One region of the Rhodoferax sp. P1_F3 genome, then DNA from elsewhere that is predicted to be linked to it. Evidence: predicted binding sites of a transcription regulator. Region 1 holds the regulator's gene; each other region holds the start of a gene.

Region 1 (7,244 bases):
ATGTGACGTTGCGTGATCTGATCGAGTGGACCAGCAAGGATGCGGTGCGCTTCTTCCTGCTCTCGCGCAAGCCCGATACCGAGTACACCTTCGACGTGGATTTGGCCGTGGCCAAGAACAACGACAACCCGGTCTACTACGTGCAGTACGCGCATGCGCGCATCTGCTCGGTGTTGGCCACCTGGGGTGGCGATGTGGCCAGCTTGAAGACGGTGGACTTGTCGGCGCTGCAAAGCCCGCAGGCCCAGGCGTTGATGCTGTTACTGGCCAAATACCCCGAGATGCTGACCGCGGCGGCCGCCGACGAGGCGCCGCATGACGTGACCTTCTACCTGCGCGAACTGGCCGCCAGCTACCACAGCTATTACGATGCCGAACGCATCCTGGTGGACGACGAAGCGGTGAAACTGGCGCGTCTGGCGCTGGTCGCGGCCACGGCGCAGGTGTTGCACAATGGCCTGGCTGTGCTGGGCGTGAGTGCCCCGCAAAAAATGTGATCCAACTGATTGAAGAGAAAGCAGCGCATGAAGTTTGAACGTGGCGGAACCATTGTCGGTTTCATTGTGGGCGTGGTGGTGGGCCTGGGGGCCGCATTGGCCGTGGCGGTGTACGTCACCAAGGTGCCGGTGCCGTTCATGAACAAGAGCCAGAGCCGCAGTGCCGACCAGGACGCGGCCGAAGCCCAGAAGAACAAAAACTGGGACCCCAACGCGCTGCTCTACGGCAAGAACCCGGCCCCCGCCGTGCCCACGGCCACCGCACCGGCATCTGCCGCGTCGGGCGCCAAGACGGCGGCCAAGCCAGACGCAAAGACCGAGGCCAAGGCGGAAGCCAAAACCGACCCCAAGGCAGACGCCAAGACTGCGGCCAAGCCGGATGCCAAGGGCGAACTCAAGCCCGCCGTGTCGGCAGACCCCCTGGGTGATCTGGCCAAGGCCAAGGCCGGTACAGCCGCCGAAGGCGACGCGTTCTCCTATTTTGTGCAGGTAGGCGCCTTCCGTACGGCCGAAGACGCCGAGGCGCACCGCGCCAAGCTCTCGCTGAGCGGCATCGAGACCAAGATTTCCGAGCGCGAGCAGTCGGGCCGGCCGGTGTTCCGGGTACGCGTAGGCCCGTTTGACAAAAAGGACGATGCCGACAAGGCCAAAGACAAGCTGGACAAGAGCGGTCTGGAAACCGCCTTGGTGCGCGTGCAGCGCTAAGCGGCGCTGGAACTTTCCCCGCCCAGTCCACTCACATCCGGGCACTTTGGAGCTTTTGAACCCATGAAACGTCGCGAATTTACCCAAGCCGCCACTGGCGCTGCCTTTGCATCCTCCGCCCTGTGGGCCAGCAGCGCCCAGGCGCAGGCCAAAGGCCCACAGCCCGGCACCGATTACCAGCCCGTGGACCCGCGCGCTCCGGTGGAAGCACCCGCTGGCAAGGTCGAAGTGGTGGAGTTCTTTTGGTACAGCTGCCCCCACTGCAATGCGTTCGAGCCCACGCTGCAAGCCTGGATTCCCAAGCTGCCCAAGGATGTGTCCTTCCGCCGTGTGCCCGTGGCCTTCCAGGATAGTTTTGTGCCCCAGCAGCGCCTGTACTACGCGCTCGAAGCCATGGGCCTGGTGGAGAAGCTGCACGCCAAGGTGTTTGCCGCCATCCACGTCGAGAAGCTGAACCTCAGCGGTGGCGACGCCATCGTCGAGTGGGTGGCCAAGCAGGGCGTGGACAAGGCCAAGTTTGTCGAGCAGTACGGTTCGTTCAGCGTGGCCACCAAGGCTACCAAGGCTGCCCAACTGCAAAACGCTTACAAGGTCGAAGGCGTGCCCGCCCTGGGCGTGGCAGGTCGCTTTTATACCGATGGCTCCATCGCCGGCAACATGCAGCGCGCGCTGCAGATCGTGGACGCGTTGATCGTCCAGGCGCGCACCGCTCGCTAAAAAACGCCCCTCTGCACGCGCCGCAGAGGGATCCCACAGGGCTAGAATGATTTGTCATTCAACCCCTTTGTGGAGAGTCTTCCCATGGCACACCCCAAGTACCGGCTGGTCACCCGCAGTGATTTTGATGGGCTGGTGTGCGCAGTCCTGCTCAACGAGCTGGACCTGATCGACGACATCAAGTTCGTCCACCCCAAAGACATGCAGGACGGCAAGGTGGAGGTGTCCGACCGCGACATCACCACCAACCTGCCGTACGTGCCGGGCGTGCACCTGGCCTTTGACCACCATGAGTCGGAGACGGTGCGCAACACCGGTGAGCGCCCCAACCACATCATCCTGCCCGATGCCGACTCGGCCGCGCGCGTGGTGTTTGACCACTATGGCGGCGCCAGCCGCTTCCCGGCGCGCTTCCACGACATGATGGAAGCGGTGGACAAGGGCGACTCGGCCCGCTTCAGCCACGACGAAATCATGGCCCCCACGGGATGGGTGCTGCTGAATTACCTGATGGATTCGCGCACCGGTCTGGGCCGCTTCCGCGAATTCCGCGTCAGCAACTACCAGCTGATGATGGATTTGATTCAGTACTGCCGCCACCACGGCATCGACGACATCCTGCAGCTGCCCGACGTGGTGGAGCGCGTGGAGCTGTATTTCGACCATGCCGCCAAGGCCAAGGAGCAACTGTTGCGTTGCTCCACCGTGCATGGCAACCTGTTGGTGCTGGACCTGCGCAACGAAGACACCATCTTTGCGGTGAACCGTTTCATGGTCTACGCGTTGTTCCCGCAGACCAATATCTCCATCCACGTGTTGTGGGGCTTGCAAAAGCAAAACACCGTGTTTGCCACCGGCAAATCCATCACCAACCGCACGTCGAAGACCAATATTGGCGACCTGATGCTCAGCTACGGCGGGGGTGGCCACGCCAATGCGGGCACCTGCCAAGTGGAGAACGACCGCGCAGCAGACGTGTTGCAGGCGCTGATCGCCAAAATTAACGCCGACGGCTGAGTCGGCCAGGGCGCGAAATGCGCAAAGCGCTCGGTACAATGGCCGAAGCGCTTTTGAGCAAGTTTCGTGCCTTTATGAAAAATACCCTTTTGTCGGTGTCCTTGTGGCTGGCTCTGTCCAGCGTGGTGGGGCACGCCTGGGCCGAAAAGGCCGACCGAAACAAGCCCATGAACGTGGAGGCCGACGCCCTGCGCTACGACGACGTCAAGCAGGTCAGCGTGTTCAGCGGCCATGTGGTGCTGACCAAGGGCAGCATCTTGATCCGTGGCGCCCAGATCGAGGTGCGCCAGGACCCCGATGGCTACCAGTACGGCCTGGTCACCGGCTCGACCGCCACGCCGGCGTTTTTCCGGCAAAAGCGCGAAGGCCTGGATGAATTCATTGAGGGCGACGGAGACACCATTGAATACGACGGCAAGGCCGACACCGTGCGCTTTGTCAAAAAAGCCCAGTTGCGCCGCCTGCGCGGGGCCACGCTGGCCGATGAGGTAACGGGCGCCGTCATCCTCTACGAAAACCTGACCGACAAATTCACTGTGGATGGTGCCCCCAAGACCGCTGCCGCCCCGGCCGGCCGTGTGCGCGCCATGCTGACGCCCAAACCCGAGGCCGAAGCTGCCCCTGCTGTGTCCCAACCCAGCCCGACCCTGCGCGCTACGCCACAACTTGAGAAGGCCGCCCAGTGAGCGAGCCCACCCAAGAAGCCCCGGACACCAGCACCGGGCGGCTGGAAGCCCGGCATTTGCAAAAGTCGTACGGCAAGCGCCAGGTGGTGAAGGACGTGTCGCTCACCGTGCGCACTGGCGAGGTGGTTGGCTTGCTAGGCCCCAACGGCGCGGGCAAAACCACGTCGTTCTACATGATCGTGGGCCTGCTGCGCGCCAGCGCGGGGGACATCACCATCGACGGCCATTCCATCGAGCACATGCCCATTCACCGCCGCGCGCGGCTGGGGCTGGGCTACCTGCCGCAAGAAGCCTCGATATTCCGTAAACTGAATGTGGAAGACAACGTGCGCGCCGTGCTAGAGCTGCAGCGCGACGACGCAGGCAACCCGCTCAAGTCGGCCGAGATTGAGGCACGCCTGACCGCGCTCTTGCAAGACCTGCGCGTGGAGCACCTGCGCGAGTCGCCCTCGCTGGCCCTGTCGGGCGGCGAGCGCCGCCGTGTGGAGATTGCGCGTGCGCTGGCCACGCGGCCGCGCTTCATCCTGCTGGACGAACCGTTTGCCGGCATCGACCCGATTGCGGTGATCGAGATCCAGCGCATCATCAACTTCCTCAAGGGCCGTGGCATCGGCGTGCTCATCACCGACCACAACGTGCGCGAGACCCTGGGCATCTGCGACCACGCCTACATCATCAGCGACGGCCATGTGCTGGCGCAGGGCACCCCCTCCGAGATCGTGAACAACGCCGATGTGCGCCGCGTCTATCTCGGTGAGCATTTCAAAATGTGATGAAGCAGGGCCTCTCGCTACGCGTCTCCCAACACCTGGCGCTCACGCCCCAGTTGCAGCAGTCCATCCGTCTGCTGCAGCTCTCCACGCTGGAGCTGAGCCAGGAGGTGGAGCAGATGCTGGACGAAAACCCCTTTCTGGAGCTGACCGAAGAGCGGGCCGAGCGCGAGGACTTCGGCCTGAACGCGGTGGACGCCACGGTGAGCGAGGGTGACCGCCTGTCCGAGAACAGCGAAGTCGATTACGCGCCCAACGCGGTGGCGGACTACGCCACCTCCACCAGCACCAGCAGCAATGACGAAGAAACCACGCCGCTGAGCAGCAGCGACGAGCCCAATTGGGAAGGCGATGGCACCACCGAGATGACGCCCGACGACGGCGAGTGGGGTGTGGATGCCAAGGCCCGGGCCAACAACCTGGGTGACGACGAAGAGAAAGACGCTACTGAGCTCGCGCGCTCGGCCGAGTCGCTGCAGACCTTTTTACACCGCCAGGCCCTGAGCCTGCGCACCAATGCCACCGACGCAGCCGCGCTGCGCTTCCTCATCGAATCGCTCAATGACGATGGCTACCTGGAAGACCCGCTGGAAGAGTTGGCGCGCAGCCTGAACCCTGGTGACGAAGAACAGTTGCAGGACCTGGTGCACCATTTCACCGTGGCGCTGGGCCTGCTGCACAGCCTGGAGCCTGTGGGCGTGGGGGCGCGGGACCTGGGCGAGTGCCTGCGCCTGCAAGTGGCTTACCTGCTGGCCCAGGCCGAGGAAGAGGGCGAGGACGAGCGCGCAGAGGTGCTGCAGGTGGCGCTGGGCATTTGTCGCCAACCCATGGACCTGCTGGCGCGGCGCGACATCAAGCGCCTGGTGCAGATGGGTGTGGGCAGCGACACCCTGGTGCGCGAAGCCATTGCGCTCATCGCGCGGCTGGAGCCCAAGCCCGGGCGCCGCTTTGTGGACGTGGAGCGCAACATCGTGGTGCCCGACGTGCTAGTGGTGGCGATTGGCAAGGCCGGCGGCATCCCCAAATTCCGCGTGCAGCTCAACCCCGAAGTGATGCCGCGCCTTAAGGTGCATGACATTTACGCCAATGTGCTGCGCAACCACCGCGGTGGCCGCGACGGTGCGGGCCACGCCGCGCTTCAGCAGCGTCTGCAAGAGGCACGCTGGTTCATCAAGAACATCCAGCAGCGTTTTGACACCATCCTGCGCGTGAGCACGGCCATCGTGGAGCGGCAGAAAAATTTCTTCACCCACGGCGAGCTGGCCATGCGTCCCCTGGTGCTGCGCGAGATTGCCGATGAGCTGGGCCTGCACGAATCCACCATCAGCCGCGTGACCACGGCCAAGTACATGGCCACGCCGTTTGGCACCTTCGAGCTCAAATACTTCTTCGGCTCGGGCCTGGGCACCGAGAGCGGTGGCAATGCCTCCAGCACCGCGGTGCGCGCGCTCATCAAGCAGTTCATTGCCTCCGAGAGCAGCAAGAAGCCCTTGAGCGACAACCAGATTTCCGACATGCTCAAGGAGCAGGGCATCGAATGCGCCCGGCGCACCGTGGCCAAATACCGCGAGGGCCTGAAGATCGCCCCCGCCTCACTCCGCAAAGCGCTATGAACCAACTGACCCTTTTTCTCCCCTGCGCCGCCGGCGTGGAGGAGTACCTGGCGCCGGAGATCTTGCAGATCACCGGTCTGCCGCCCGGCTGCGTGACCAAGCAGCGCGGCGGCGTGGCCGTGCGCACCTCGTTTGCGCACGCCATGTTGCTCAACCTGTACTGCCGCCTCTCGCAGCGCGTGCTGGTATTGGTGTCGTACACCGAATACCGCAGTGAACAAGACCTGTACCGTGCCGGCCTGCAAGTGCCATGGGAGCAGTGGTTTAGCCCGAAGGAAAGCATCAAGGTCGAGGTGACCGCGCAGCACAGCCCGCTGACCTCGCTGAACTTCGCTGCGCTCAAAGTCAAGGACGCCGTGTGCGACCGTTTCCGCGAAGTGGCGAATGGCGTGCGCCCCGACGTGAACACGCAGTGGCCCGATGTGCGCATCTATGCCCACCTGACCACCGACAGCTGCTCGCTCTACATCGACACCTCGGGCGAGCCGCTGTTCAAGCGCGGCTGGCGCGAGGACAAGGGCGACGCCCCGCTGAAAGAAACCTTGGCCGCCGCCATGATCGCCGCCAGCGGCTGGGCCTCGGGCGATGACGACCTGATGCCGCTGTACGACCCCTGCTGCGGCAGCGGCACGGTGGCCATTGAGGCCGCGCAGATTGCCTGCAACATCGCGGCGGGTTCGCTGCGCCGCTTTGCGTTTGAGAAATACCGGCCCTTCCGCAGCCAGGAATGGGCGGACATGAAGGCCGAGGCCGCCGCCAACGTGGTCAAGCCCGAACCGGGCCAGACCGCGCTGATCTACGGCAGCGATGTGTCGCACCGCATGGTGGACTTTGCCCAGCGCAATGCCCAGCGTGCCGGTGTGGCCGATGTGATCGAGTTCCGCGGTGGCGATGCGCTGCAGCGCATGCCCCCAATTGAAGGTGGCGGCGTGATGGTGCTGAACCCGCCCTATGGCGAGCGCATCGGCATCGGCGGTGTAGCCGGTGAAGGCGAGGGGGCGCGCTTTGGCGCACGCGAACTGGCGCAGACCGACGAGGGCGTGGACTTCTTCAACCAGCTGGCCAGCCACTGGAAGAAAAACTACAGCGGCTGGACCGCCTGGGTGCTGACGCCCGACCTGAAGCTGCCCAGCAAGATGCGCCTGAAGGAATCACGCCGTGTGCCCATGTGGAACGGCCCGCTGGAGTGCCGCCTGTTCAAGTTCGACATGGTCAAGGGCCGCCTGGCCAAGGGCGCTG
Region 2 (7,244 bases), on a different contig from region 1:
TCGCGGCACAGCGCCCAGTCGGCAGCGGCCAGGGTTGTGTCCATGCGCTGGCCGGGCGCCTCGGCCAGCATCTTCTGACTGGCCGCCTCCACCGCAGCCACAGCGCCACGCAGGCGTACAAACAGCAGGTCTTGCCCGCCCCCAGGCGCCGTGTCGTCATGCACCCAGCAGCTGGCGTTCAGCGGCAGCGGCTCACCGCCCCAGCGGTGCAACTGCTCCAGCGCATGGGCCTGATCCAGGTCGAACACGAGCGTAGCCTCGGCCGGCGCCACAGGCAGCACCTTGAGCGACACCTGGGTAATCACCCCCAGCGTGCCCATGGCGCCCACCATGAGGCGTGAGACGTCGTAGCCCGCCACATTTTTCATGACCTGACCGCCAAAGGTGAGGTGCTCGCCCTGGCCGTTGATGCACTGCAGGCCCAGCACATAGTCGCGCACGCTGCCCACGCTGGCACGTGCCGGGCCCGCCAGGCCGCTGGCCACCAAACCGCCTACTGTGGCGGGCGACGGCGTGTCGGCACCGCTGGACCACACGAAATGCGGAGGTTCAAACGGCAGGCATTGCCCCTTTTCGGCCAGCGCAGCCTCCAGCTCTGCCAGCGGTGTACCCGCAGCTGCGGTGACCACCAGTTCGCTGGGCGCGTAGTCCAGGATGCCGCTGTGGCCCCGCGTATCCAGCAACTGTGCGGGCTGGATGCTGCCGACAAAGTCCTTACTGCCACCCCCGCGGATCTGCAGCGGGGTGCGCTCGGCCACGGCCGTGCGGACCTGGTCCAGCAATTGGGTGAGGGCGGGGCTATCGGGCATGGCGCCGATGGTAAAGCGCTGCCCTATGCCCCGGTGTGAATTTTTTGGCGCCTGCACCACCAAAAATTTGGTGGCTCAGGCAGCGGGACTCAATCGACGAAAAAATTGACCGGCAGGCCCGGCACATCCACCCGCATCGAGAAAACCGCACCGGACAACGGCATGGCGGCCAACTCGGCCGCGCTGCGGCCATGGCGCGCGGTGGTCACGTACAAGGTCTTCAAGTCCTCGCCCCCAAAGCAGGGCATGGTGGGGCACTGCGCGGGCACGGGGTATTCGGCCAGCAGCGTGCCATCGGGGGCGAACTTGCAAATGCGGCGGCCTTCGAACATGGCCGCGTAGTAGTTACCCTGCACATCCACCGCCGCGCCATCGGGGCGGCCTGCGTAACTGGTGGTCTCAAAGGTCCAGTCCGCCGGCTTGGGCGCGCACAGCTGGAAGCTGCGCTGCCCGTCCAGAGTGTTGGTCTGCAGGTCGTAGTCCCAGGCGTGCACCACGTGGTTGGGTGTGTCGGACCAGTAAATCGTCTGGTTGTCCGGGCTCCAGGCCAGGCCGTTGCCCGTGAGGGCCCCGGCTGCGTGCTGCACCACCTCGGGCACGCCACGGCGGCAGTCGATGGAGAACAACGCCGCCGCGCGGCGGGCCTTGGGCTCGTCGATGGTGCCCACCCAGAAGCGGCCCAGCGCATCGCATTTGCCATCGTTGGCGCGCACCGCGGCCGTGTCATACGGCAGGGTCACGATGGGCTCCAGCGCCCCGCCCCACTCCCGCGCGCGGAACACGCCGTGGCGCAGCGCGATGACCAGCCCACCAGACGCGGCAGGCGCAATACAGCCGGGCTCAGTGGGCATGTCCCAGGCCTGCACGCTGCCCATGTAGACATTGGCGCGCAGCAGCTTTTTGCCGGGAATGTCCACCCAATACAGCTGCTGCTCCGTGGGGTGCCAGAACGGCGATTCGCCGAGTTCGAAAGTATCTTGACTCAGGGGCTGCCAGCTCACAGGGCACGCTCCACGTCGATGCGCATTTCGCAGGAATAGGTCTGGCCCGGCTGCAGCACCACCACGCCCAGATCCCCTCCAGCGGCACCCGTCTGGGCCATCAGGTTGAGCGCGTTGTTCACATGGCTGACCGGCTCCACGGCAATGTTGTCGCGCTGCGGGTTGGTGTAGACCACCAGATGGCTCAGCGCCGACGAGACGCGCACGCGCATCACACTGTCGTGCAGGGTCAACACGCCGCCCCAGCCGTCAAAACAATGGTCCACCGTGAGCGACTCCAGCGTCTGGTGCAGGCCAGGGTGGGCTACGCGGTGGGTGGGCAGTTTGTCGGAGCCCATTTCCCATCGGCCCGTGGCGGAGAACTGCACCTCGGTGCCCGGGCGCTTGGGAAAGTAGGGATGCCAGCCCAAGCCCACGGGCGCCGCCACGAGTGACTGGTTGGTGATGGACAGCGTCATCTCCAGCGCCCCCGCCTCGAGCTTGAAGGCCTGGGAACAGTCGAAGTCAAACGGCCAGGACGCGTCGGCCTTGTGTTCAAACGACAGCAAGGCGAACTGCTCCGTGGATTCCAGCACCGCCCAGGGCCGCTGCCAGCCCACACCGTGGATGGTGTGGGGCTCAGGGTCGAAATTTTTGATCAGGGGGTGGCTGGTGCCGGCCCATTGCAGCTGGCCATGGCCAATGCGGTTGGAAAACGGAACCAGCGGGTAGCTGGCCGACTGGCGCACCGACTGCATCTGGTCGCCGGGCACCGAACTCAGCACGGGGTCGGCACCCAGCCACAGCCCGGCAATGCTGCCGCCCAGTTCAGGTTTGATCTCGCACAGCAAATCGCCGTTGCGCAAAGTGAGTGTGGAATTCATGGCGGCATTGTGCACCCGCAGGTCCCAAAAAAACGGCCCAGCAGGACCGAAATCCTGCTGGGCCGAAATCTCAAGAAGAATTGAAACTGGCTCGTAACCGAATCCTGAGGATTAGCGGCTGTAAGCGGTTTCGCCGTGGGACGTGATGTCCAGGCCTTCGCGCTCGTCTTCTTCGCTGACACGCAGACCGATGGTCAGGTCCACCAGCTTGAAGGCGATCACAGACACCACACCGGACCACACGATGGTGATCAGCACAGCCTTGGTCTGGATCCACACTTGCGAAGCGATGGAGTAGTCAGCAGCGGTGATGCCAGTGGCTGTCACCCAGTCAGCCACGAAACCGGGGCCACCCAGGGAAGGCGAGTTGAACACGCCGGTCAGCAGCGCACCCAGAATACCGCCCACGCCGTGCACGCCGAACACGTCCAGTGTGTCGTCAGCGCCCAGCAGTTTCTTCAGACCCGTCACACCCCACAGGCAGACGAAGCCAGCCAGCAGACCGATGATCAAAGCACCACCGATACCGACGTTGCCGGCAGCAGGTGTGATCGCAACCAGACCCGCCACAGCACCGGAGGCGGCACCGAGCATGGAGGCCTTGCCTTTGTGCAGGGCTTCACCCAGGGACCAGGACAACACGGCAGCAGCCGTAGCAACGAAGGTGTTGATGAAGGCCAGGGCAGCGAAGCCGTTGGCTTCCAGAGCAGAACCGGCGTTGAAACCGAACCAGCCCACCCACAGCAGAGACGCACCGACCATGGTCAATGTCAGGCTGTGAGGTGCCATGGCTTCCTTGCCGTAACCAATGCGCTTGCCAACCATGAACGCGCCGACCAAGCCAGCCACAGCAGCGTTGATGTGCACCACGGTACCGCCAGCGAAGTCCAGTGCGCCGGATTGCCAGATGTAACCGGCAGTGGCGTTGACCTTGTCCACCACGTCTTTGCTGGTGTAAGCGTCAGGGCCGGCCCAGAACCACACCATGTGGGCAATGGGAGCGTAGGAAAAGGTGAACCACAACACCATGAACAGCAGCACAGCGGAGAACTTGATGCGTTCTGCGAAGGCGCCGACGATCAGGCAGCAGGTGATACCGGCGAACGTGGCCTGGAAGGCGGCAAACACGATCTCAGGAATGACCACACCCTTGCTGAAGGTGGCAGCGTTGGCGAAGGTGCCAGCGGCGTTGTCCCAGATGCCCTTCATGAACAGGCGATCCAGGCCACCGAAGTAGGCGTTGCCTTCCGTGAAGGCCAGGCTGTAACCGTAGATGAACCACAGCACCACGATCAGCGAGAACGTGACCATGACCTGCATCAGCACGGACAGCATGTTCTTGCTGCGTACCAGGCCGCCATAGAACAGGGCCAGGCCAGGAACCGTCATCAAGATCACCAACAGAGTGGAGACCATCATCCAGGAGGTGTCGCCCTTGTTGGGCACGGGAGCAGGCGCGGCCTCTGCTGCGGCAGGAGCAGCGGCGGCGGCTGCGGGGGCCGCAGCAGCGTCAGCAGGTTTGGCTTCTGCAGCGGGTGCAGCAGCAACGGGTGCGTCGGCGGGTTTGGCGTCTTCGGCCAGGGCGAACGACCCGGCTGTCAGCAGGCTCAGGCCCAGGGCCAGGGAAGCAAGCAGTTTTTTCATGTTATTGGCTCTCTTTCGGGTTACAGCGCTTCTTTACCGGTTTCGCCGGTACGAATGCGCACGACCTGTTCCAGGTTGTAGACAAAAATCTTGCCGTCGCCGATCTTGCCGGTACGTGCAGCACCTTCGATGGCTTCGATCACGCGGTCCACCAAAGCGTCGTCAATCGCCGCTTCAATCTTCACCTTGGGCAGAAAATCGACCACGTATTCCGCACCGCGGTACAGCTCTGTGTGGCCTTTTTGACGTCCGAAGCCCTTGACTTCGGTGACGGTAATACCTTGCACACCAATGCCAGACAAGGCTTCTCGCACCTCATCGAGCTTGAACGGTTTAATGATGGCCGTTACGAGTTTCATGTGTTCACCTCAGCTTGATAACAGTTGAATACAGACACCGGGTCTGGCTGGTCTGCTTCTCCACGGGTCTGGAGATAACACCCCTAAAGCAGAAGGCATGCCAAGTTAAAAAGCCCTGTATTTCGCAAGGCTACGCCCCAAGCAACACGGACTGGAGTAACATTACTGTACATAAATACAGCATGCACTTAACTGGTGCAATTCGTGTGCATGCACTGCCTTGCAGCGCACCGTTTTGGGAGCATAGAGCTATGAGCTTGTCTTTGGTGCAGAGTCGCGCTCTGCTGGGGCTGGAAGCAGCCAAGGTCACCGTCGAAGTGCATTTGGCCAATGGCCTGCCCAGCTTCAACTTGGTCGGCCTGGCCGATGTGGAGGTCAAAGAGGCCCGCGAACGAGTGCGCTGCGCCATCCAAAACAGCGGGCTGGAATTCCCCCATAACAAGCGCATCACCGTGAATTTAGCCCCCGCCGACCTGCCGAAAGACTCTGGGCGGCTGGATTTGCCCATTGCACTGGGTATTTTGGCGGCCAGTGGGCAGATCGATGGGACCGCATTGACCCAATATGAGTTTGCCGGGGAGCTGTCTTTGTCCGGAGCTTTGCGGCCGGTGCGCGGCGCATTGGCCATGGCGCTGGCCCTGCGCACAGCCCAGGTCAGCACCCGTTTGGTGCTTCCGCCTGACAGTGCCGAAGAAGCGGCGCTGGTGCCAGACTCCCATGTGGTGCGGGCCCGGCATTTGCTGGACGTGGTGCGCCACTTTGCCCCACCCGCTGCGCCCGGCACAGCCGAGATCGCACCCACCCCCGAAGACCCGGACGGCTGGGTACGCGTACTCGGCACCCCACCGGGTTTGCGTCTGCGCGGAGCCGATATGGCCGACGTCAAGGGCCAAGCGGGCGCCAAACGTGCACTGGAAATTGCGGCGGCGGGCGGACACTCGCTTTTGTTGGTAGGACCGCCGGGGTCGGGCAAGTCCATGCTGGCGCAGCGGTTTGCCGGCCTGCTGCCCGATATGAACACTGACGAAGCGCTGCAAAGTGCGGCCATCGGGAGTCTCTGCGGTCGCTTTGATCTGCGGCGCTGGGGGCAACGCCCTACTTGCAGCCCCCACCATTCGGCCAGTGCAGTGGCGTTAGTGGGAGGTGGGTGTGAATTTCAGAAATTAGTGCGAAATTACTGAATAAGATGCGACATACCCATTGTCGCGTCGGCACTCAAGTCTGGGTGCGCCGGCCTTATCGGGATAACCACTGTGTTCTAAGCGATGCCTATTCAATTCACGCAAGACATTCTGAAACTGCCAATAGTTGCCCGTCTCGACAACCTCCGAGAGGACAAAGGTCCGTTGGTAGCCTGGTCATACAGTGGTATCTATAAAAACACCCAAGAAAATTCACAACCACGTGTGCTTGTCGGTTTTCGAGAGCTCGTTGCTGACAAACTCCTCTCTGATGAAGTCGTCTTTCGAACAATCCCACTAACGGCAGTTGGTCAAGTACGCGTCGGCTCGATTTGGGAAGCCGGAAGCAGCAACTCAGCACTCAGCTATGAAGTACGTGACTTCGATGTCAACTTTTCAGCTGGCCATTGGCGGTTTGTCTCTTTCGGGAGCGCGTGGGATGCCCGCGAGCCCGACATCTATCCCTCAGATATCCATCGCCTTAAGTATCAGAGAGATAGGAATTGGTACATCGAATTCAAACTGCCGAATGGCGGCAAATTATTCGTCCCTTGCATTGAGTTTTTTTCAAGGTGCTACGGCAGATCCAACGAAGTAAATCGCATTCTTGCGACATACGACTGGGATGAGGCACAGCGACGGCTCTATGCCCCAATAGACGAACCCGAAGAGGCGGGGAAGTGGAAGGTCAAGCTAAGAATGCGACTGCGCAATGGCGACACCACGTTTTTAGCGCACGCCAAATACGATCCATACACAACTAGCGCAGCCAAATCGATCTACTCTCAAATTGAAAGCCAATACTCCCCGGAAAGCAAAAATCCTCTATTTATTCAAGCGGGCCCGTGGTTTCAGGGGCCTGCTGAACTCCGATGTTGTGGAGTCACATTCAACAATGGTCGTTCCTTCCTAGCACTCCAGATCAACGGATGCAGCGATCCACAGGGGACTTTGATTGAGCGTGATCGAGAGAACACCGAGAAAGTCTTAGAAGGAGATCCACCTCCAGAAGGGGTAGGTAAAGCATGGGCTGGTTCACAGACCACGCGTCTAGTCCGGCCTCCCGCCGTCATTGACCTGACGGATAAGAATGCTCCTGACCACAGATCCAGCAGTGTCGAGGTTCTTGATGCTACGTTTCTGACCCTCGGAATACCCCGGACCGTTGTGGACAAATATGGGAAACCTGTTAGCTCCGCCTCCAAAGACCGGCCTCTAGGAAAAGACGGAACGGAATACTCGTCTGGAGAACGACAAGGTGATGGCAAAGGCGTCGGCTACGCCTCACTACATGCTCCGGTGCAGATTGAATCTCAAGGAGCGTTGCTAGATATTTGGAATGCGGCTCATGCTTTGAAGGCGAAATATCCCGACGTGATCACGTCGG
Region 3 (7,244 bases), on a different contig from region 1:
ATGCGCATGTCGGAGTGCGCATCAAAGCGGAAGTGCCAGAAGCTGCATTTCTCATTGGTCAGATCGGGCAGTACGGCCGCGTAGTTAAGGAACAGCACGCGCCGCGCCGGGTCACGCTCGTTGTGTTTGTTGATGGCGTCGATCAGTGAGGCCGCCACGCCCGAAGAATTGCCCTGCAGGATGATGCGTGCACCGCCATCGATGGCCGAGCGCAGCGCAGACAGCGCCTCTTCGGTCTGGCCCTTGCTGTCAAAACGCTCCAGTTGCAGCATCTGGTTGCCACCAGCGTTGGCGGGCAGCTTCACACCACCGCGTGCGTTCACACGCTCTACGGCCCAGACAAAGTTGCGAAACGCGGCTTCACCACCGTTGGCGTTGGCGCCGCTAAAGCCTTCGATGACGGCAATCTTGATAGCCGCGGGGGTTTGGGCGATGACGCTGGCGACCGACAAAACGGAGGCAAATAGCGCTGTTGCGCCCAATTTCAAGACCTGGCGGGAAAGAATAAACATGGGGAGATTTCTCTTGAAATGAGAGGGAAAGCGCTCAGCTTGGGTACATGCGGCGCTCGCTGTGAGAGCCGCGCAGTGTACTAGGAGTCCACACCATGTTTTTTGCCTCTGCACCTTCCGCTTTCCAGTCTGCCGTGCGCCGTCCGGTGTATGCACATGCAGGCCGTTCCGTCGATCGTTTTCTCGATGACGCACTCTTCACTGCACGCCAAAGCGCCGGTGCCTACAAGCAGGACGAAACCTCGTTCACCCTGACGCTGGACATGCCCGGCATCGCCAAGGAGCAGCTCAGCATTTCCATCGACGGTGCCGTCGTTCGCATCCAGAGCAAGGAAGACGCGCCCCGCCGCTACCGCGCAGCCTACGAATTCCCGCAGGATGTAGACAGCGCACTCAGCGAAGCCAAGCTGGAAAACGGTGTGCTGACCTTGAAGCTGGCTAAAAAGGTGCCGGTGAACAACGCCACCGAACTGACCATTCAGTAGAACTTAGAGCGTATGCAGCGGCCAGCGGGGCTTGACGTCGAAAGCGTAAGCCTTGCTGGCAGTCTGCAAACCGCTTTGCAAGCGCATCGCCGCGGCCATGGCAATCATGGCGCCGTTGTCGGTGCACAGGTGCAGCTCGGGGTAGTGCACGCGCACGCCGCGTTTGGCGCACTCGGCGTTCAGCAGCTCACGCAGCTTGCGGTTGGCGCCCACGCCACCGGCCACCACCAGGCGCTTCAGGCCGGTTTGCTTGATAGCAGCCATCGATTTTTTCAGCAGCACTTCCACAATCGCCGCCTGCGTCGATGCCGCCAAGTCGGCCTGCTGCTGGCGCGGCAAGGCGTCGAACACGGTCACCGCACCCGCAGCCACCATGCGCTGGCTTTGCACCAGCACGGCAGTCTTCAGACCCGCAAATGAAAAGTCCAGATTGCCGCTGTGCAGCAGTGGCCGTGGCAGCTGGTAGGCTGTGGGGCTGCCCTCCTCCGCCAGCTTGGACAGCAACGGCCCACCGGGGTAGGCCAGGCCCATGAGCTTGGCGGACTTGTCAAAGGCCTCGCCCGCCGCATCATCAATCGTTTCGCCCAACAGCTCGTAGCGGCCCACGCCGTCCACGCGCATGAGCTGCGTGTGGCCACCGGACACCAGCAGCGCCACAAAGGGGAATTCGGGAGGATCTGCGCTCAGGAATGGGGACAGCAAATGCCCTTCGAGGTGATGCACGCCCAGCACCGGTTTGTCCAGCGCCGCGCCCAATGCGCAAGCCACGCCCGCGCCCACCAGCAAGGCACCGGCCAAGCCGGGCCCGCGCGTGTAGGCCACCACGTCTACATCCTGCAAGCTGTGGCCGCTGTCATTCAGCACCTGCTGGGTGAGCGGCAGAACGCGGCGAATATGGTCGCGGCTGGCCAGCTCGGGCACCACACCGCCATAGGCCTGGTGCATCTCGATCTGGCTGTGCAGCGCGTGGGCCAGCAGCGTGGGCACGGCAGTGCCGTGCGACTCCACCATGGCCACGCCTGTTTCGTCACACGAAGACTCGATTCCCAACACCAGCATGCTTGTTTCCTTCAGAGCCGCCGAGTTTAGAGGATGGGGCCTGCGTGGTCGCACCCGGCACAATGGCGTTATGGACCTGCCTTTGACCGATGACGCCGTTGCCCGACTGGAAACCTCCACCCGCGACGCCGTGGCTCCACCCCACTACGAAACCCTGGACGGCTGGCTGCTGTCGTATGACACCTCCACCATCGGGCGCGCCAAAAGCGCTGTGCCGCTGCGCCACCACAGTCTGAGCCCTGCTGCCCTGCCAGACATCTGCGCGCGCTACGCCCAGCGCGGCCTGAAACCGATTTTTCGCCTGGCCGATGTGGCGGGTCTGGCCGATGTGCAGGCCGAACTGCGCCGTCTGGGCTTTGCGCCTACGCAGGCCACGCTGGTGCAGGTGGCGCCCACGGCCACCGTAGCGGGCCTGAGCACCGGCACCGCCGCCACCTGGTCCCCCACACCGACCAAGCATTGGGCCGCGGTGTACACCGCGCCGGGCTTTGACCCAGTAGATGGCCAGCACCGCCTGCAGGCGCTGAGCCGCGGCCAGCAAGGCGTGTACGCCAGTCTGGTGCAAGACGGCCAACCGCTGTGCGCGGGCACCGCGGTCTACAGCCAGGGCTGGGCCAGCCTGCACGGGCTGCGCACCGTGGTGGACGCACGCGACCGGGGCTTGGCCGCACAACTGATGGCCTGCCTGGCCCAAGAGGCCCTGCGGCGTGGCCTGACGGAAACGTTTTTGCAGGTGGAGGCAGAAAACACCGCCGCCCTGGCCCTGTACCAGCGCGCGGGCTTTGTTACCGCCTGGCGTTATCACTACTGGCGTGAATTTTGCGTGCCATGATGTGCCTATGACCGAGCCGCTTCGCATCGTCGTGATCAACTCTGACCTGCTGGTCGATGACCCGCAGGATGCGCACATGTTCAGCCAGGCCGAGCGCTCGCGCAGCCTGCGCATTGGCCTGCTGGAAAGTGGCTTTAACCTGGTGGCGTCGTTGCCAGCCGATGTGTACCTGACCGAACGTCTGGCACAGCTGCAGCCCGACATGATCATTGTGGACGCCGAGAGCGACGCGCGCGACGCGCTGGAGCATGTGGTGATGGCCACGCGCGACGAGCGCCGCCCCATCGTCATGTTCACCAACGACAACGACAGTGGTAATGCGCGCGCAGCCGTGGCCGCCGGTGTGTCGGCCTACATCGTGGCGGGCTTGCAGACCGAGCGCATCCGCCCCATTCTGGACGTGGCCATGGCCCGTTTTCAGCACGAGCAGGCCCTGCGCCAGGAGCTGGCCGCCACGCGCACCGAACTCAACGAGCTGTCCGCCGTGCTGCAGGACCGCAAAGTGATTGACCGCGCCAAGGCCATGCTGATGCAGCGCCAGCAGCTCAGCGAAGAAGCCGCCTACGCCAAGCTGCGCAAGACCGCGATGGACAAAAACCTGAAGATTGTGGAAGTGGCCCAGCGCATGCTGGACGTGGCCGACCTGCTGTCCTGACACAGGCAAACAACTGGTTACGAGTGGTTCACACAATTGGCACAAATCAGAACTAAGCTGTACCCCATGCAACCCGAAATCCCTATCGAACAACTGGCCGCCGAGGTGTACGACGCTGCGCCCGCTGCAGAAAAAGAGCGCATGGTGTCGCAGCTGGTGGGCAAGATTTACGAAACTGCGCCGGCCGCCGTGCGCAGCAACCTCATCCTGACGCTGATGAAGCCGCTGGGCGTGCTGTCCTTGGTGGCGGTGGCCGACGGCATCTTTGCCAAGATCCGCTTTCGCGGTGGCTGGCCCGATGTGCAGGTGCTGCCCGATGACGTGAAGAATGTGGAACCCCAGGACGTGGTGGCCCTGACCCACTATGCGCAGCAGGTCAGCTTGCATGTGCTGGACGGCCTGGCCCGCGTGGTCACCTCCTCGCCAGTTCTGGCGACTTCCGCCGCCGCTGCGCTGCTGATCCACATCCTGATGCAGCGCCACGGCGTTGAGCGCCGCGCCAAGATCCGCGACTAAACCCGCCGCCGAACCCTCTCAACGGTCGCAGGCTGCGCCACCGGCCAGCCTTGCAGCAGCGCAAACAGCAGGCGCCCAGCGACTACGCGCCCCAAACCACGGCATAAACACCTGGCAAGTTCCCGGCAAGCGCCTGCTACTGGGGCCTTTTCCCGACGTTGGTGCAGCGCACAAAACCAGTGCACCGTCTGCATTTTTAAATAGAACATGCCTCTAGCCCCCGTATTCATTGCGCAAGCAGCTCCTGAATTAATAGCACCCCATAGCAGGAGCAACCTGGCACAGACATTGCATTAATCCGTGCGAGACCGGCAACGGTCATGCACTGCACCCCATCTAACGGCGGGTAGGGCGCAGGGCAAACAGGACAAAGGCGTCCCCACGGGTTGACTCGCGCACTGCGCAGTCAACCCAGTGCGGACGCCTTTTTTGTTTTTCGTTTTGTGTTTTTCACTTCTGGAGCGTGTGCCATGACTGATCTTCTGAAAGCCAAACTCAGCCGCCGTGCTGTTCTGCAAACCGCGGCCGTAGGCGTGGTGGGCATCAACCCTGCGCTGCGCGCTGCGGTGTACGCCGGTGGCTCTGACGCCCCGGAGAAAACCGAGGTCAAGATCGGCTTCATCCCGCTGACCGACTGCGCCAGCGTGGTGATGGCCTCGGTGCTGGGCATCGACAAGAAATACGGCGTCACCATCATCCCCAGCAAGGAAGCCAGCTGGGCCGGTGTGCGCGACAAACTGGTGAACGGCGAGCTGGACTTTGCCCACGTGCTGTATGGCCTGGTGTACGGCGTGCACCTGGGCGTGGGCGGCCCCAAGAAAGACATGGCCGTGCTAGCCACGCTGAACAACAACGGTCAGGCCATCACCCTGTCCAAAAAACTGGCGGACAAAGGCGCGGTGGACGGCCCCAGCCTGGCCAAGCTGATGCAGACCGACAAACGCGAATACACGTTTGCGCAAACCTTCCCCACCGGCACGCACGCCATGTGGCTGTACTACTGGCTGGCCGCCAACGGCATCAACCCCATGGCAGATGCCAAGGTCATCACCGTGCCACCGCCCCAGATGGTCGCGAACATGCGCGTGGGCAACATGGACGGCTACTGCGTGGGCGAGCCCTGGGGACACCGCGCCATCATCGACGGCATCGGTATCACCGCCACCACCACGCAGGACATCTGGAAGGACCACCCCGAAAAGGTGCTGGGCACCACGGGCGATTTCGTCAAGAAGTACCCCAACACTGCACGTGCCGTGACCGCCGCGATTCTGGAAGCCGGCCGCTGGATCGACGCCAGCCTGTCCAACAAGAACAAGATGGCCGAAACCATTGCCGACAAGAGCTATGTGAACACCAGCGTGGACGCGATCAACCAGCGCATTCTGGGCCGCTACCAAAACGGCCTGGGCAAGACCTGGGATGACCCCAACTACATGAAGTTCTACAACGACGGTGCGGTGAACTTCCCCTACCTGTCGGACGGCATGTGGTTCCTGACACAGCACAAGCGTTGGGGTATTTTGAAAGAACACCCCGATTACCTGGCTGTGGCCAAGCAGATCAATCAGATCGACATCTACAAGCAGGCCGCCACTGCCAGCAAGACCCCGGTGCCCAAGGACGTGATGCGCACCAGCAAGCTCATGGACGGCATGGTCTGGGACGGCAAGGACCCCAAGAAATACGCCGACAGCTTCAAGGTCAAAGCCTGAGTTTTTGCGGGACTGAATAGGAGATCCATATGGTCAGCGCTGTTTTCCACTCCCCCTTGGCCACGTCGGCCGAAGGGTCTGCTATCAAAAAGGAAGCTGCTAGCGCAGCATCCACGGGGGCTAGCATGCAAAAAGCAACTAAACCTGCGGCTGTGGCGGCAACGCCCACCGCTGCCAAGCCGGGCTACGACTGGCGTGGCTTGGCACTGATGGTGCTGCCACCCGTGATGGGCCTGGCGCTGCTGGTGGGCATCTGGGCGCTGGTCAGCATTGGCACCAAGAGCAGCATCCCCAGCCCCTGGGAAACACTGCAGCAGGCCATCACCATCTTCAGCGACCCGTTCTACCGCAAAGGGCCGAACGACCAGGGTGTGGGCTGGAACGTGCTGTTCTCTTTGGAGCGCGTGGCGCTGGGCTTTGGCCTGGCCGCGGCCGTGGGCATTCCTGCGGGTTTCATGATCGGTCGCTTTGAGTTTTTGAGCCGCATGTTCAACCCGCTGATCAGCTTGCTGCGCCCTGTGTCGCCCTTGGCCTGGTTGCCGATTGGCCTGCTGGTGTTCAAGGGTGCGAACCCTGCCGCCATCTGGACCATCTTCATCTGTTCCATCTGGCCCATGATCATCAACACCGCGGTGGGCGTGCAGCGCGTACCGCAGGACTACATGAACGTGGCCCGCGTGCTGAACCTGTCTGAGTGGAAGATCGTCACCAAGATCCTCTTCCCCTCGGTGCTGCCCTACATGCTGACCGGCGTGCGCCTGGCAGTGGGCACGGCCTGGCTGGTGATCGTGGCGGCCGAGATGCTGACCGGTGGCGTGGGCATTGGCTTCTGGGTCTGGGACGAGTGGAACAACCTGAACGTCAAGAACATCATCATCGCGATCTTCGTGATCGGCATCGTCGGGCTGATTCTGGAATACGCCCTGATCAAGATCGCAACCGCATTCACATTCGAAGAGGTGAAGTCATGAGCACTGTGTCCGCCAACACCAAGTACATCGAAATCCAGGGCGTGGCCCAGACCTTCAAGACCAAGAAGGGCCTGTTCCCCGCACTGCGCGATATCAACCTCACCGTGGCCAAGGGCGAGTTTGTTGCGCTGATCGGCCACAGCGGCTGCGGCAAGTCCACGCTGCTGAACCTGATTGCCGGCCTGACCACACCCACCGAGGGCTCGCTGATCTGCGCCAACCGCGAGATCAACGGCCCCGGCCCCGAGCGCGCAGTGGTGTTCCAGAACCATTCGCTGCTGCCCTGGCTCACCTGCTTTGAGAACGTCTACCTGGGCGTGGAGCGCGTGTTTGGTGCGGGTGCCAAGAGCACTGGCGCTGCCTCTGAAAACAAAGCGCAACTGAAGGCGCGTACCGATGCCGCACTGGCTCTGGTGGGCCTGACCGCTGCGGCGCAAAAGCGCCCTGGCGAGATCAGCGGCGGCATGAAACAGCGCGTGGGCATTGCCCGCGCACTGGC

Evidence for each region. The regulator sigma-54, encoded in region 1, starts transcription at its own class of promoters, with help from an activator protein. The targets are predictions, from matches to a motif close to TGGCANGNAANCTGCTTT.
Region 2: a site for sigma-54 is predicted at 4,762-4,779, ahead of glnK (P-II family nitrogen regulator). Genes of this name have one in related genera too.
Region 3: a site for sigma-54 is predicted at 4,337-4,354, ahead of AC1DZ5_RS17795 (CmpA/NrtA family ABC transporter substrate-binding protein). Genes of this name have one in related genera too.

The regions. Positions count from the first base shown of each region.
Region 1 covers NZ_JBFUBO010000008.1:184,251-191,494, forward strand. Annotated here, with positions in the region: gene argS (arginine--tRNA ligase) at 1-497, shown strand, start outside; gene AC1DZ5_RS14810 (SPOR domain-containing protein) at 525-1,202, shown strand; gene AC1DZ5_RS14815 (thiol:disulfide interchange protein DsbA/DsbL) at 1,266-1,919, shown strand; gene AC1DZ5_RS14820 (exopolyphosphatase) at 2,004-2,936, shown strand; gene lptA (lipopolysaccharide transport periplasmic protein LptA) at 3,011-3,622, shown strand; gene lptB (LPS export ABC transporter ATP-binding protein) at 3,619-4,395, shown strand; gene rpoN (RNA polymerase factor sigma-54) at 4,395-6,005, shown strand; gene AC1DZ5_RS14840 (THUMP domain-containing class I SAM-dependent RNA methyltransferase) at 6,002-7,244, shown strand, end outside.
Region 2 covers NZ_JBFUBO010000002.1:657,315-664,558, reverse strand. Annotated here, with positions in the region: gene glcE (glycolate oxidase subunit GlcE) at 1-809, opposite strand, end outside; gene AC1DZ5_RS05835 (SMP-30/gluconolactonase/LRE family protein) at 899-1,810, opposite strand; gene AC1DZ5_RS05830 (aldose 1-epimerase) at 1,807-2,673, opposite strand; gene AC1DZ5_RS05825 (ammonium transporter) at 2,785-4,317, opposite strand; gene glnK (P-II family nitrogen regulator) at 4,338-4,676, opposite strand; partial or broken gene AC1DZ5_RS05815 (YifB family Mg chelatase-like AAA ATPase) at 4,928-5,824, shown strand; gene AC1DZ5_RS05810 (hypothetical protein) at 5,942-7,244, shown strand, end outside.
Region 3 covers NZ_JBFUBO010000012.1:25,062-32,305, reverse strand. Annotated here, with positions in the region: gene AC1DZ5_RS17825 (branched-chain amino acid ABC transporter substrate-binding protein) at 1-512, opposite strand, end outside; gene AC1DZ5_RS17820 (Hsp20/alpha crystallin family protein) at 608-997, shown strand; gene tsaD (tRNA (adenosine(37)-N6)-threonylcarbamoyltransferase complex transferase subunit TsaD) at 1,001-2,056, opposite strand; gene AC1DZ5_RS17810 (GNAT family N-acetyltransferase) at 2,127-2,888, shown strand; gene AC1DZ5_RS17805 (ANTAR domain-containing response regulator) at 2,896-3,543, shown strand; gene AC1DZ5_RS17800 (hypothetical protein) at 3,610-4,059, shown strand; gene AC1DZ5_RS17795 (CmpA/NrtA family ABC transporter substrate-binding protein) at 4,530-5,774, shown strand; gene ntrB (nitrate ABC transporter permease) at 5,804-6,745, shown strand; gene AC1DZ5_RS17785 (ABC transporter ATP-binding protein) at 6,742-7,244, shown strand, end outside.